DNA from 2 places in the Cupriavidus sp. 96C5-1 genome. Region 2 is predicted to be linked to the other one. Evidence: predicted binding sites of a transcription regulator. Region 2 holds the regulator's gene; the other holds the start of a gene.
What was found. The regulator FliA, encoded in region 2, starts transcription of late flagellar genes. The targets are predictions, from matches to a motif close to CTAAAGTTTNNNNNNNNNNNGCCGNTA.
Positions count from the first base shown of each region.

Region 1: a site for FliA is predicted at 4,363-4,389, ahead of AC3FOF_RS24300 (FliC/FljB family flagellin). Genes of this name have one in related genera too.

Region 1 covers NZ_JBYOJU010000024.1:100,768-108,354, forward strand. Annotated here, with positions in the region: gene AC3FOF_RS24285 (efflux RND transporter periplasmic adaptor subunit) at 1-542, opposite strand, end outside; gene AC3FOF_RS24290 (TolC family protein) at 545-1,807, opposite strand; gene AC3FOF_RS24295 (hypothetical protein) at 2,001-2,468, opposite strand; gene AC3FOF_RS24300 (FliC/FljB family flagellin) at 2,935-4,263, opposite strand; gene AC3FOF_RS24305 (helix-turn-helix transcriptional regulator) at 4,822-5,841, opposite strand; gene AC3FOF_RS24310 (hypothetical protein) at 6,177-6,557, opposite strand; gene AC3FOF_RS24315 (SWIM zinc finger family protein) at 7,208-7,587, opposite strand, start outside.
Region 2 covers NZ_JBYOJU010000082.1:12,467-20,053, reverse strand. Annotated here, with positions in the region: gene AC3FOF_RS43360 (flagellar protein FlhE) at 364-795, opposite strand; gene AC3FOF_RS43355 (RNA polymerase sigma factor FliA) at 792-1,508, opposite strand; gene AC3FOF_RS43350 (MinD/ParA family ATP-binding protein) at 1,553-2,371, opposite strand; gene flhF (flagellar biosynthesis GTPase FlhF) at 2,375-4,831, opposite strand; gene flhA (flagellar biosynthesis protein FlhA) at 4,845-6,932, opposite strand; gene flhB (flagellar biosynthesis protein FlhB) at 6,929-7,587, opposite strand, start outside.

The DNA of each region.
Region 1 (7,587 bases), on a different contig from region 2:
GCGCCGGCCGACATGCCAAGCACGCGCAACTGGTCGCGATAGGCGCGCATCTCGGCAGACGAGATCGCCAGCTCGCTCTCGCGCCGCTGCAGCTCGCCGCGGCCGATCACATCGGCAGCGAACAGCTGGCGGGCCCGCTCGGCGTTGCGGGCCTGCAGCTCGGTCTGGGCCTCGGCCTTGAGGAAGGCCATCTGCGCCGCGCCCAGCTCGCTGCTATGCAGGCGGGCGAGCACCTGGCCTGCTTTGACCTCCTGGCCCAGGATGCCGTAAAGATCGGTCACGCGGCCGGTCACGCTGGCGCCGATGCGCGCCACCCGCTGTTCATCGAAATCGATACGCCCGGCCACCCGCAGCACTTCGCTGAAGGGGCTGGCGCTGACCGGCGCGACCTTCAGCGATTGCTGCAAGGCGCCTTCCGGCTTGACGATGCCGGGCGGCTGCCTGGGCGCTTCGGCCACGGGCGCGGGTTCGTCCGAGCAGCCGGCCAGGGAAAACACCAGGGCTGCGGTTGCCGTCAGGGAAAACAGGAAATGGGGACGCATGCTTATTTGGATTCCGTAGGTGCCGAAGGAGCCGAAGGGGCCGTGGGTGCCACGGGCTGCCCGGGCACATTCGACAGCAGCTTCTCAATCTGGATGGTGGCGGCCTGCAGTTCGTACTGGGCCGCGATCAGGTCGCTGCGCGCGCCGCGCAGCACGCGCTGGGCATCGAGGTAATCCAGGATGCCGCGCTCGCCGAAGCGGTAGGCCGACTCCGCCACCGCCAGCGCGGACTCGGCCTGGCGCACGATGCCGCCTTCCAGCGCGCTCACCTGGGACTGGGTGATCTCGTACTGCCGGTAGGCCGTCTCCAGCTCCTGCATCAGCTCGAACTCGCGGGCCTCCAGCGCGGTGCGGGCCTGGATGGCCTGCGCGGCGGCTTCGCCCACCGGGCCGGCGCGGCGGTCCCACAGCGGAATGGTCAGGACCAGGCCCACCTGCGAGACGGTGTTGTCCGGCTGGCGCTCGGCGCTGGCGCGCACCGCCAGTTCGGGCAGCCGCAGCGAACGCTGGTAATCCACCGCCAGGCTGGCGCGGTCGGCTTCCAGGCGGCGCTGGGCCAGTTCAGCGTTGACGCCGGCCAGCGTGTCGCGCAGCACCGGCAGGGCCGGCAGCGCCGTCTGCTGGTTCAGGCTGCCGGCGAGCGAATAGGCCACGGGCAAGGCACCGCCTACCTGCTGGCGCAACGCCGCCTTGACCTGGTTGACCCGCAACTGGGCGCTCTGCAGCGTCTTCTGTGCGCCGAGCAGTTCGGTCTCGGCCTTGATCAACTCGTAGCGCGGCGCTTCGCCAACCTCCACCCGCAGGCGGGCGCGGTCATGGATCTGCCGCATCATGGCCAGGTCCTCCTTGGCCGCTGCCAGTTCCGTCTCGCGCCGCAGGACGTCGAAATACGAGGTCTTGACCCGCGCCGCCAGGTCCGCGCGGAAAGCCTGGCGACCGGCTTCGGTGGCCTCCAGGCTGCGCCCGGCGATCTCCGTGCGCAATCTGCGCTGCTGCGGGTAGTCCAGCTTCTGGGTAATCGCCATGGTCGGCGCCGCGCCGCCGGCCACGCCGGCGGTGCGCGGCGACAGGCGGCCATACATCACCTCCACCTGCGGATTGGGATAGGCGCGCGCGCTGGTCACGGCGGCACTGGCGGCATCGACGCCTGCCTGGGCCGCCTCGACGCCCTTGTTGGTGGACTGCGAGAGGGACAGCAGTTGCGGCAAGGTGAACGTCTCCGCCGCCAGAGCCGGCAAGGCTCCAAGCGACAGCAACGCCACCATGGAAAACATAGTGATCTGTTTGATCTGCATGACAAAAGGGGGCAGGCGAAACGGCTGCGCGCCCGCCGCCGGCGCGCGCAGACAAGCGCACGCCAACGGTCAGCCAGCGATCGCGGACGCGATCGGGCCCAGGCGCCCAGGCAATGGGAATGCAGCCCGGGCGCGCATGGGCGCACCGGGGTTGCCAGGGCTGTCAGGCCAGGGAAATGGGGGGCTTGAAGAACGCCGCGGGCAAGGGCTCCGGGCGTGGGGGGAGCTGATGCGCGATCTCGCTGGGGGGCAGCGAGACACGTACCGTCGGCAGCGCGAAGAGCGCGCTGGATTCTTCGATCTCGTCAAGCAGGTCGAGCGGATCGAGCAGGTCCGCGGACCAGATTTCGCAATAGCCGGGAGGATCTTCCCCTGCCACCTCTTCGGCCATCGCTTCACCGGCCAGGCCATCGTCGCCCGGGGCGAACACGCGTGCCGGTTCGGCGCTGCCATCCAGTTCGTCGAGCGTGCGGGAGAACGCCGATTCCGGCGCCAGTAGTTCGGCGCGGACAGATTCGGCGCGAACAGGATCCACCACGGCGCCCGGCATACCGGCGTGCGCGTTCGCAGCGGCCCCGAAGGACAGCAGAGACAGGCACAACACGGTCAGCAAGAGCAACAGGGATCGCATGAAAAGGGGCGCGGCTAGGATGCGCCAAACGGCTCGGCTAGCGGGAAACCGTCCGCCCATCGCCGATGATGCACCACAACATTGTAACGCGAATGTAAATCATAGACCGGCAAGGGCGCGGTGCGTTCCTGCGGCGAGTAACAAAAACTGGATGCGCCAGAGCATGGCTGGCCGCGCCGGGCCCGGTACGGATGCGTTGGCTGAGCCAGCGTCGAGAGGAATGCGGATTCGGAGTTTGTCTCGCGCCGCCTCGCTGGCGACGCCGTGCCCGGCATCTTGGGCGCGGGCCTGCCCTATCCGCGGGGCAAGGTAACGATCATCAGCGATCGCACAAAAGCGAATGCATGGGCCGGCCGTAGGCCGGTCCATGCATCGAAGCGACATGCCTCTTCGCACCCGGCGTGACCGGCATGGACGACCGGTCATGCCTGGGGTGAGGCATTTGCTACAGGATCTGCTGCAGCGATTAACGCAGCAGCGACAGCACGCCCTGGTTCGACTGGTTGGCCTGGGCCAGCACAGAGGTACCAGCTTGTTGCAGGATCTGGGCGCGCGACATGTTCGACACTTCGGTCGCGTAGTCAGCGTCCTGGATCCGCGAGCGCGAAGCCGACAGGTTGGTCACAGCCGAACCCAGGTTCGAGATGGCCGAGTTGAAGCGGTTCTGAACCGCACCCAGCGAGCTGCGCAGCTTGTCGACCGTGGACAGTGCCTTGTCGATCAGGGCCAGCGGGTTGGTGCTGCCCGAGCCGGTGAACTGGGCCGTTGCGGTGGCGGTGCCGGCGGTGCTCAGCTCGATTTGGGTGGCGTCCGTGACCGACGTGGTCGTCGAGCCGCCGTTGGCCTGGGCGCCAGCCTGCGTACCGGCGGACAGCGCGTAGTTGTTGCCGCCTTGGGTGATGAAAGCGACCGCAGCGCCGCTGGTGTCGGCACCGACCTTGACCAGCTGGCCAGCCACCGTGTTGCCGGTGTTGCCGTTGGCGGCATCGCCGATCTTCACTTGCACCTTGTTCAGGGTGACGTTGCCGGTGGCGGCGTCGACCGAAGCGGCGTAGTTGTCGTTGCCGTACTTGACCACGTAGTTGCTGGTGGCGTTGCCGGCGGTATCCAGCACGTTGTTCAGCGTCAGGGAGCTGGTGCTGACGGTCGAGCCGACGACGGCGGACAGCGCGTTGGCGGCCGAGGTCAGGTTGACGGCAACCGGTGCGGCGCCGGTGGAAGCGGCCACCGTGGTGATGGCGGAGCTGGTGCTCAAGGCGTTCTTGGCGACCGTGAAGCCGGTCATGCCCAGGGTCTTCGAGCTGATTTCCTGCAGGCTGATCGAGATGGTCTGGCCGTCTTGCGCGCCAACCTGCACGTTCAGCGGGGTTGCCGCAGACGACAGCACCTTGACGCCGTTGAAGTCGGTCTGTTGCGAGGTACGGTCGATTTCAGCCAGGCGCTGGGTGATTTCGTCCTGGATCGATTTCAGGTCGCTTGACGAGTTGCTGCCCGTTGCGGCTTGCACGGCCAGGGTACGGATGGCCTGCAGGTTGTTGTTGACTTCGTTCAGCGCGCCTTCGGTGGTCTGCGCCAGCGAGATGCCGTCGTTAGCGTTGCGCTGAGCCTGGCTCAGGCCGTTGATGTTGGCGGTGAAGCGGTTGGCGATGGCCTGGCCGGCTGCGTCGTCCTTGGCGCTGTTGATACGCAGGCCCGAGGACAGGCGCTGGATCGCCGTGTTCAGCGACGATTGCGACGAGCTCAGGTTGTTCTGAGTCATCAGGGACAGCGTATTGGTATTGATGGTCATTGACATGGTGAAACTCCTATTTTCTTACTAGGTTTTTGAACACGGAAGTATCCGAAACGTTAGCGACTCGTCTTGCCGCACGAACAATGCCAACGCTTCCCAGGTTATCGGAGTGATCAAACTTAAATTTATAGCCAGATTCCAAAAAAAATCTTGAATCTGATGAACCAGGCCAATCAAATTACGAATCTCCGTGACCACCTATATCGATTGCATTATCGATTTACTTTAACGTTACGCAGTAACGGATGCCAGCCTTGACTGAGGCGTCGCCTTGCCTACAAACTAGAAGCAGTGAAGCTAGATTTCTATTGGTATTGGCGTCACTAAACATCGACTTCACCCCCCTCTACCAAGAGGGGGGCTTTTTATGCCGGAATGCTGCCGCAGCAGGCGCCCGATGGAACGGGGCCGTGTTGGAAGAGCATGGTGAAGCCGACAGGAATCCGGAGATCGCAAAGGTCTTCCGGCAGCAGCCCAAGCGCGCCATCCTCGCTCCGCCCGGCACCAAAGGCGCCACCGGGGACGATGCGCGCCAGCGCGCATCCAGCCAACTTCGCAGTGTCAGGGATTTCCGGGATACGTTGCCGGCCCGGCGCAAGCTCGCACTGCGTGCCCGCGCCCGGCATCGCTATCGCACGGCGGCAGGACACCGTCCATGCCCGCCTTGGCGCGGGAAAACCGGCGTGTTTCCGAGGGCAGCTCGCCGAATGCATCGCGATACGCCTTGGCAAACAAGCCGAGGTGAGTAAAACGCCATCGCGCCGCCACTTCGGCAATCGTCGCATTGCCGGCACGGATGAGTTCATCGCGCGCGCCTTCCAGCCGGACCTGCTTCAAGTACGCCATGGGCGTCACGCCCCTGAACGACGCAAATCCGGTTTGCAGCGTGCGCACGCTGGCATGTGCCGCGCTGGCGATCTCCTCGACGCAGATGCTCTCCTGCGCATGGTCATGGATGAATTCGATGGCCGACCTGATATGGCGGGGCAACGGTCCCGGCGCCTTGCATTGCACCCGCTCGGTGTAGTTGTGGCGGAACATCTCGAGGAATACCCCCACGGCAACGTCGCGTACGCTCCCGGCGGTGGCCATCGCCATCGACGGCAGCACGCCGGCACCGGGGAGAGAACGCATGAACCGCATCACCGAAAGCGCCATCATGGCCCCCTCGGAAGTCGGCGATGCATCCGCCCCGAACACCACCGGGTACGCCACCGGCGCACCCAGCAGAGACGAGAGCCGCCGCCTCACATCGTGCCCGCCGATCGTCAGCAATTCGTAGCTGCCTGCATGCCATTGTCCGTTGCCAATGTCTTCCGGATTCAGGATGGCACAGGAAGGGGCCCGCCAGATTCGTTCCGATCGCCCGGTCCCGGCCCGGATCTCTCCCTCGTGAAGCATGACGAAGACGTATCCGTCTATCTTGTCCTCGAAACGAAATGCGGCGCCCGTGACGGTCCGGATCTGATGCGTCGCCGCGCCGCCGACCACGATCGAATCAATGCTGACGTCGATGCGCCCGCCGGCCCCGGGTCCGATGGCAACATTGCCGCAGACCGGCCGCAGCAGTTCGGCGAGCACGGCGGGATTGGTTACCGTAGTCCTTTGAGCATGCATCGCGGAATCTCGATCATGCAGAGAAGCACCAAGCCGCGGGGCCGCATTGCTTGCACTGTGACGGCCGTCCTTGCTCGCGCGGTTCATCATCTATTTCACGAAAAAAATATCATTGCGACGCAGTTACTTTTTCGAGAGATCCTGCTTGTCATGCAATCCGGTCGATACTCCCGGCAGGGCAGCATTGATGGCTGTCAACGGCAGTTTCAACACTGGACACCATCATGTCGCTCTCAAATTCCGAAAGACAAAGGAAGTACCGTATCTCGCGAATAGGCCCGGGAGGGGAATATGAGAGACTAAGCTGTCTCCTGCCGATCCCGGCCAAGAGGGACCTGGAGAGAATCTCCGGGTACATGGGACTCTCTTTTTCGGAAACGGTCCGTTACCTGGTTTCGCAGAAAAAAGAGGAATTGCTTGAAAAAATGGATGAGATAGAGAAAGAAAAATTCTATCAATGCATCGGCCCCGGAACCGGCCAGCCATAGTACATAGCGCTCCCTTGCCAGCATGGTTTCGATGCCATCGGCAAGGTTGATGCGCACATTCATCTCGGGCGATACGAGAGCACTCTCGAAAGCCAGGGTCTGGCGAGCCGGAAAGGCAGCCGGCGCGCCGATGCAACGCCGGCACGGCCGATCCGCCAGGGCTTTCGTCCGCTTCCGGCGGCTGGTTGGCAAAGGGCCCGCCTCGGCACGGTTGGCTGCCCCGCAAAGCGAGGCGAGACATACGGCCCGAAACCCTGAAAGAAGCCCCTGCCATGGAGGCCATACGGCCGCTGGAGGCCGGTCGCTGGTGCTTTCACGATTGAACAACGTCCCTGTCGCATAAGACGGCGTAACCGGTCTCCGGCCTTGCCACCGTATTTCCTGATCCGTGACTTGCGGTCTTGCCTGCCCCTGACCCGGGTGCGGCATGGCTGCTACAAGCACGGCTGTAGCCGGGTGGATTCTGGCCCACCCGGTAACATTTTGTAATGTTTACTAATGCATTGTAATGCGAGAGTGACAAAACATCTACAAATGGGGGGATTGTATCGATTTTGTTACAAAAAGTGATGAAACATCCGCATTGAGGACGGCATGCGCCGGGCAAAGTCGGGCTAGCGGATCACCTTGGCCATCTCGGCATTGAGCCGGTTGACGATCTCCTTCGGCGTGGCGGCGGGCGCCGGTACACGCCAAACCGGAAGCGATATCGCACCCTTCCAGCCCCGCTTGCCTGCGGCGTGCGGCGGCTGATTTCGGCTGCCTTTGCGCGCTTCGGGCGAGTACGCGGCAGGGACTTGCCGACCCGGAAGGCCGCAGGCCTCTTCTTGTCGATGCCCCTTTCAGCCCGGCACCGGATGCAGTGCCGCGCTCTCGACCTCCGCCAGCCACAAGACCAGTTGCCACCAGTCCGCCGCAACGCTTGCGCCCGGCCCGCCGCCGAGCCCGGCAAGGGCGGCTTCCATGCGCTGCGCGGTCCCTTCCAGCCCGGCACGCGCCAGCGCGGCGGATAGTTCGCGAGCTCGCTCGGCCGCCGTCGGACGCTGGTTGCGCAAACCCTCGCGCAGCCATTGCGCCAGCAACGCCAGCGCGTTGCTGGCCAGCGCCGCATGGGAAGCCGGAGGCGGCGCGATGCCAGCCGGTAGTGTCGTGGCGTTGGCGGCTTGCGCCGCCAGCACCACGGCCCGAGCCTGCGTCATCACGGCCAGCGGCTCCATTTCCA
Region 2 (7,587 bases):
TTCGTGCCGGTAACGGCAGATGCGTGAGCCACCACGGGCCATTGCCATCAGGGGCGCTATACTGAAACCAGTGCCATCCGCATTGGCAATGCCGTTCGCGCCGGTAGCGTCAGCAGTTCATTAGAACTGACGCGCCCACCACGAATCCGCAACGTCCCCAAGCCCGACACGCCAGCCCCCCTGCAAGGGGTCGCTTTCTTTTGGTTACTTTTCTTTACGAGTAAAGAAAAGTGACACCTCCATGTGCCCATGAGCCCGACACCACTCCGCCTTTAGGCCCTGCAGACCTGAATCAGGTCCCTACAAACGCAAAAGGACCCTCCAGGCGCCAAGAAAGCATCCATCAGCCCCCCCCAAAAACCACTATCGAAAATTCACCGTCACCTGATTCGCCTGCCCCAGCAACACCGGCGTCAACGCCCCCCGCCCCGGCACCTGAAAAGCAAAAACAAACCCCTTCGTAGCATCGTCGCCGCGAAAGGCCTCGGTAAGCCCCTCCGCCCCTGCCAGCAGCACGCAGCGCTGCGCATTGCAGAGATAGGCCTGCAGTTCCCGCGGCGGCGACGGATTGAAGCTGTAGCGCCACCGCACCGTCGTGATCTCGCCTTGCGACTGTGGCAGGTAGCCAGTCGGCGCGATCGGCGTGGATACCGCACGCGCCCCTTTGCCATACAGCGCGGGGCCGCCCACGGAGGCGGTCCAGGAATGGAGCGCGGACACATCCGGCGCCGCCCACGCCTGGCAGCAGGCATAGGCCAGGACCGCTGCGGCGGCGCAATGGCGGCGCAAAGTCATAGCAGGCCGCGCAGCTGCGAGCGCAGGCGCGTGATGGCCTGGCTGCGGATCTGGCAGACCCGCGATTCCGTCACCTCCAGCACGGCGCCGATTTCACGCAGGTTGAGTTCCTGGTCATAGCACAGCGACAGCACCAGTTTCTCGCGCTCGGGCAGGCGTTCGATGGCGCGGATGAGTGCTTCGCGCATGCCGCTTTCCATCAGCACGGTGAGCGGATTGCCATCGTCGCTGACGCTCAGGTGCCGGTCGAGGAAATCCTCCTCGCCGGAGCGTTCGAAGTCCTCGTAGTGCAACAACTGGCAACCGTAGACCTCGTTGAGCAGTGTCTGGTACTCGTCGAGCGGCAGGTCCAGCTCCTGTGCCACCTCGGAGTCCAGTGGCGCGCGGCCCAGCGTCTGCTCCAGGCCGCGTATGGTGCGCTCGATGCGCCGCGTGAACTGCCGCAGGCTGCGCGATTGCCAGTCGTTGGCGCGTACCTCGTCGAGCATGGCGCCGCGGATGCGCTGGCTGGCGTAGGTCTCGAAGCGTGCACCATGGGTGTCTTCGTAGCGCTTGGCGGCGTCGAGCAGGCCGATCATGCCGGCCTGGATCAGGTCGTCGAGCTGGACGCTGGCGGGCAGCTTGGCCGCCAGTTGCAGAGCGATGCGACGCACCAGGGATGCATGCGCGGTCACGGTATCGGTCTGTTCGAGCTTTCCCTGAATCGTGTACATAATGGAATTCTCGTGAGTCCTGGCTTGGCTTGCCGGCCCCGGCGCTAGGCCAGGGCCGTGGCTGACGGCGCCGTCGGCGCCGTCAGGGTTGAACGGGAACCGGTGGCCAATGGCCAGGCCGCAATGCTCAATGCAATGCGGCGCAGCGCGGCGGTGGCGGGTGCGGCGGGAAAGGCCTCGACCACGCAGCGGCCCAGCGCGGCGCTGCGCCCGACCAGCGGGTCGGACGGCAGGCTGCCGGCGGGGCTCGCGTCGACGCCGAGATACTGGCTGGCGGTGCGCGCCAGGTTACCCAGCACGGCGCCGGCGGCGGACTCGCTGGCGGCGGCGTTGATCACCAGGTGGAAGCGGCGGCAGGCATACAGGTGGTTCATCCGCTTGATCGCGGCGTAAGCGGCCTTGATCGAGTCCGGCTCCGCGCGCAGCACCACGACAAGGTTGTGCGCCGTGCCGGCAAACTGCGACAGGCCACCGTCCGCCTCACTGCGGGCATCGCTCACCACGGTGCGAAAGGCGCTCAGCGCCTGCGGGTCGCCGCTGGCTTGCGGGCTGCCGGGCAGTACCGCGATAGCCCCGGCAGGGCGCTTGCCCAGCGCCGCTTCCAGCGTCAGCGCGCCACCCAGCACGGCGGCCAGGGTGCCCTCCGGGCTCGCGCCGGCCAGCCGGGTGGCGCGCGCGCCGAAGCGATCCTCATCGATGAGCAGCACGCGCTCGCCTTGCAAGGCAAGCGCGTTGGCCAGGCCCAGCGCTACCGTGGTGGCGCCGGCGCCGGCATCGCTCGCGACCACCGCGATGCGGCGCGTGGCGCGTGGCGCCAGCATGCGCCGCAGGCTCTCCGCCTGGTCGGAGGCGAGTAGATTCACGGCTTATTCCCCCTGCACCTGCGCCAGCGGCCGGAACGTGCGGCTATGGCTCATGCTCGCTTCGAGCAAGCCACCGGCGTCGTTGGCGCGAGCACTTTCCGGCTGGGTTTCCGGCGCGGCGGGCATGGTGGCGCGATGACCCCGGGCCGGATAGTTCTCCAGCACGTCGAGCAGGGCCAGCAGACGCCCCATGCCCTCCACCAGCACGGCTGCACCCGGCGTCTGGCGGGCCGGCGCACGGCCGGACAGACGCGCGAGGAAGGCCGCGGCCGTGCCCTCGGCTGCCAGTTCCAGCCGCAGCGCGGCCAGGCCCATCTGCAGCGCCAGCAGCCGGGCGCAAGCCTGGACCTCGGCCTGCGCGGACCCGGTGCCGCCGTCTTGCCGCTCTGCGCCCTGGCCAAGATGGTCCAGCGCATGGCGCAGCGTGCGCAGTTGCGCTTCGCCGGCCTCGGCCCAACGGGCCCAGCGGGCCAGCTGCGCGCCTTCGGCCGACAGCGCCGGATCGCACAGCAGGTAATTCACCGCGAGGGTCTGACCGTTCTCGCGATCGACCACGCGCGACACCAGCAAGCCTGCCTCGATGCCTGCCTCGGCAGCGCCGCGCGTGCCGCGGGCCTGACCCTCGAGCACCCGCACGGGGCCCTGGGCGATCCACTGCACGGCATCGCTGCCGCGGTAGTCGATATCCTCTACCGCGTGGAAGGTCAGCGTTTCGGCCAGCGCGTCGAGCTTGGCGGCCGCGCCGCCGCTGGCCACGCGCGTGGTCTTGCGGGCGGCGGCGAACCAGCGCTCGCCAGCTTGCTGCCAGCGCGCCAGCGCGGCGGCACCTGGCATGGCGTCCAGCACATGGACCACGGTACGGGCTGCGGCGATGGCAGCGCACAGGTTAGCGGCATCCGCCTCCCAGCCACCCTGGGCGGCTTGTAGCGAGGGGCCCACCCGGCCCGCCGGCGCGGCGGCAGCGGCCAGCGGCAGGCCGTCGCGATCCGCCAGCCACAAGGTGTGCTGCCAGGGGCGCGGGGCGCGGCGGCCCGCCGCCGGCGTGGCCACCGTGGCGCTCAGCGCCAGCACGAAACGATCGCAATGGCGGCCCAGGTCGCGGCACGCGGCCTCGCGCACCTGCTGCGCCATCAACCGCGGCGAAGGCGTGCTCTCGGCACGCTGCTGCCACAGGGTACGGGCCAGATCGAAGCCATAGCTGCCCGCGTTCAGCCGCTCGACGCAATCGCCCACCGCATTGGCGCTGTCGGTGAGCGAGCGCAGCATGCCATCGGCACCGCCGGAGCCCGCGCCACGGGCGGTGTCGCTGTCGTCCTGCGGCGGCATGGCGCGCCGCGCGGCTTCGGCGTCGGCAAAGACCGAGCCGCGGCGCGGCGTCTGGAAGGCGCGCTCCACCAGAGCCGCGCCGCTGGCGAGCTCGAGGTGCTCGGGCACGCGCTGGCCGGTGGAGGCGTAGTAAACCGGCAGGCGGTGCCGGATCACCACATCGAGCACGGAGCCCAGGTGCGTGGCTTCATCCAGCTTGCTGACAATGCATCCGTCGATACCGCCGTCCGGCGTGGCGTCATGACGATAGGCATGTACCACCTCATTGAGCGTGTCGCCATGGCTGGCGCCGTTGAGCAGGAGGATGCGCTGCACAGGCGCCTGCACGCCGGCCAGCATGGCGATCTGCTCGGACAGGTTGCGGTCGCGCTGGCTCATGCCGACGGTGTCGATGATCACCAGGTGCTTGTCGGTCAGCGCCGCCAGCGCGAAGCGCAGGTCGGCCGCATCCTTGACCGCGTGCACGGGCACGCCAAGGATGTCGCCGTAGATGCGGAGTTGTTCGTGCGCGCCGATACGGAAGGTGTCGGTGGTCAGCAAGGCCAGGCGTTCCGGGCCGTGCTTGAGCACGAAGCGCGCGGCCAGCTTGGCCGTGGTGGTGGTCTTGCCCACGCCGGTCGGTCCGACCAGGGCCAGTACGCCGCCCTGGGCGAACAGCGCATCTTCGTCGTTCAGCACCGGCACCTTGCGTGCCAGTTCCTGGCGGATCCAGGTCATGGCGGCAGGCCGGTCGTGGCCCAGCGGAAGATGGCCAAGCAGGGTGCGCGCGAGTTGCCCGGAGAAGCCAGCGGTCACCAGCCAGGTAAACAACGAGTCGCGCAGCGGATCGCCGCCCATCGACGGCAGGCTATGGGTGCCCACGCCGGAGAACTGCCGCTCCATCATGGCGCGCATGGTCTGCAGTTCGCCACGCAGGTCGCCCAGGGCGCCGTCGACGGCAACCGCGGCGGGCGGTGGCGCGAAGACAGGCGCACTGCTGGAGATGGCGCCGAGATCGGTATCGCGCATGGCGACAATCTCCACGCCACCTTCAACAGTGCGGTTGGACAGCACCACGGCGTCCGGCCCCATCGCCTCGCGCACCTGGCGCAGGGCCTCGCGGCCATTGGCCGCCACGAATTTAGCTACGCTCATTCTGCGAAACCCCTCACGCTGCGCCACCGATCATTGCGGTGATCCTGATATTTCGGTTGTCCGGCACCTCGGCATGCGAGAGCACCTTGAGCTGGGGCATGGTCCGGCGCAGGAAGCGCGCCAGCAGCGGCCGCAGCGGATGCGGCACCAGCAGCACCGGATCCAGCCCCAGTTGTTCCTGCCGTGCGACCGCACCCTGCGTCTGCTGAAGCAGGGCGTCGGCCAGGCCCGGTTCGATGCCGCCGCCGTTAGTGAGCGCTTGCGACAGCACACGTTCAAGCCCGGCGTCGAGGCCGATGACCTGGAGATCGGCACCGTTGGGGAACCACTGCTGGGTAATGGCGCGCCCCAGCGCAATCCGCACCAGCGAGGTCAGTTCGTTCGGATCGCTGATCTTGGGCGCATGCTCGGCCACCACATCCAGCACGGTGCGCATGTCGCGGATCGGCACGCTTTCGTCCAGCAGGTTCTGCAGGATCTTCTGCAGCGCCGTGAGCGTGATGACCTTGGGCACCAGGTCCTCGGTCAGCTTGGGCGATTCCTTGGCGATGCGGTCGAGCAGCGCCTGCACTTCCTGCCGGCCAAGCAACTCGGCCGCGTGCATGTGGATCAGGTGATTGAGGTGAGTGGCTACTACCGTGCTGGCGTCCACCACGGTATAGCCAAAGGTCTGCGCCTGCTCCTTGAGGCCGCTCTCGATCCATACGGCGGGCAGGCCGAAGGCCGGGTCCCGGCCCGGCGTGCCCGGCAGCGCGCCGGAGACCTGGCCGGGGTTGATCGCCATCCACTGCCCGGGTGCCGCCTCGCCGCGGCCGATTTCCACGCCCTTGAGCGTGATGCGGTAGGCGTTGGGCTTGAGTTCGAGGTTGTCGCGGATATGCACCACCGGCACCAGGAAGCCGATCTCCTGCGCCACCTTCTTGCGAATGCTCTTGATGCGGCCGAGCAGTTCGCCGTGCTGCGCGCGGTCCACCAGCGGGATCAGGCGATAGCCCACCTCCATGCCCAGCGGATCGACCAGGGTGACGTCGTCCCAGGTGGCTTCGGTCGACTCGGGCGCCGCAGCCGGGGCGCGCTCCTCGCGCTTCTTTTCCTGCGCCACCGTCTGGTCGCGCCGCGCCACGAACCGGCCAAACCAGATCAGCGCCCCGGCGAATACCAGGAAGGCAAAGTGGGGCATGCCCGGGATGAGGCCCATCATGCCGATGATGCCGCCGGTCAGGTAAAGCACGCGCGGGTTGGAAAACAGCTGTCCGGTCAGTTGCTGGCCGACGTCCTGCTCGTTGGAGACCCGCGACACGATCACACCGGCTGCGGTGGAGATCACCAGTGCGGGAATCTGCGCCACCAGGCCATCGCCGATGGTCAGCAGCGTGTAGTTGCGCACCGCGGTCGAGAAGTCCAGGTCGTGCTGCAGCATGCCCACCACCATGCCGGCGCCTACGTTGATGAACATGATCAGCAGGCCGGCGATGGCGTCTCCGCGCACGAACTTGCTGGCGCCGTCCATGGCGCCGTAGAAGTCCGATTCCTGCGAGACCTCGGCGCGGCGCTTCTTGGCGCCGTCTTCATTGATCAGGCCCGCGTTGAGATCGGCGTCGATCGCCATCTGCTTGCCGGGCATGGCGTCGAGCATGAAGCGCGCGCCCACCTCGGCGATACGCCCCGCGCCCTTGGTGATCACCATGAAGTTGATCACCACCAGGATGGCGAACACCACGATACCCACGGCGAAGTTGCCGCCCACCAGGAAGTGGCCGAAGGCCTCGATCACCTTGCCCGCGGCATCCGGCCCGGTGTGGCCTTCCAGCAGCACGACGCGGGTCGAGGCCACATTGAGCGACAGACGCAGCAGCGTCGAGAACAGCAGCACGGCAGGGAAGGCGGCAAAATCGAGCGCCTTCTGGGTGTACATGCCCACCAGCAGCACCATGATCGACAGCGCGATATTGAAGGTGAACAGCAGGTCCAGCACAAAGGGGGGCAGCGGCAGGATCATCATGCCGAGGATCATGATGATCAGCAGCGGGCCTGCCAGGGCCTTCATCTGGCCGCCTGCCCGTGCTCCGGGCAGGTTGAACAGCGAGGTCAATGCGTTCATGCGTGACTTTCCGGTACGGCAAACTCGTCCGGCACCGACAATCCGGAGGGGGCATCCGGGTGCGGGCCGTTGGTGTGGTGCCAGTGCTTCAGTTGATAGACCCAGGCCAGCACTTCGGCCACGGCTGTGTACAGGCCCGCCGGGATTTCCTGGCCGAGATCCACGTGACGGTGCAGCGCGCGCGCCAGCGGCGGTGCCGACAGCAAGGGCACGCCATGCTCGGCGGCGATCTCGCGGATGCGGGCGGCGATGGCTTCGCTACCCTTGGCCACCACGCGCGGCGCGCTCATGCGGCCTTCTTCGTAGCGCAAGGCCACCGCGAAGTGGGTCGGGTTGGTCACCACCACGTCGGCCTTGGGCACCTCCGACATCATGCGGCGGCGCGCCATGGCGCGCTGCTGCTGACGGATGCGGCCCTTGACGTGCGGATCGCCCTCGCTCTCCTTGTGCTCCTTCTTGACCTCCTCCTTGGTCATGCGCAGCTTCTTGTAGAAGGTCCAGTATTGCCAGGGCACGTCGAGCGCCGCCACCAGCACCAGCGAGGCCGCCACCATGGCGGAACAGCTCATCACCAGTTCCAGCATGTGCAGCAGGGCTTCATGCACCGGCGCGCTCATCAGCGCGACGGCTTCCGGCAAGCGCCGCCACAGCACCC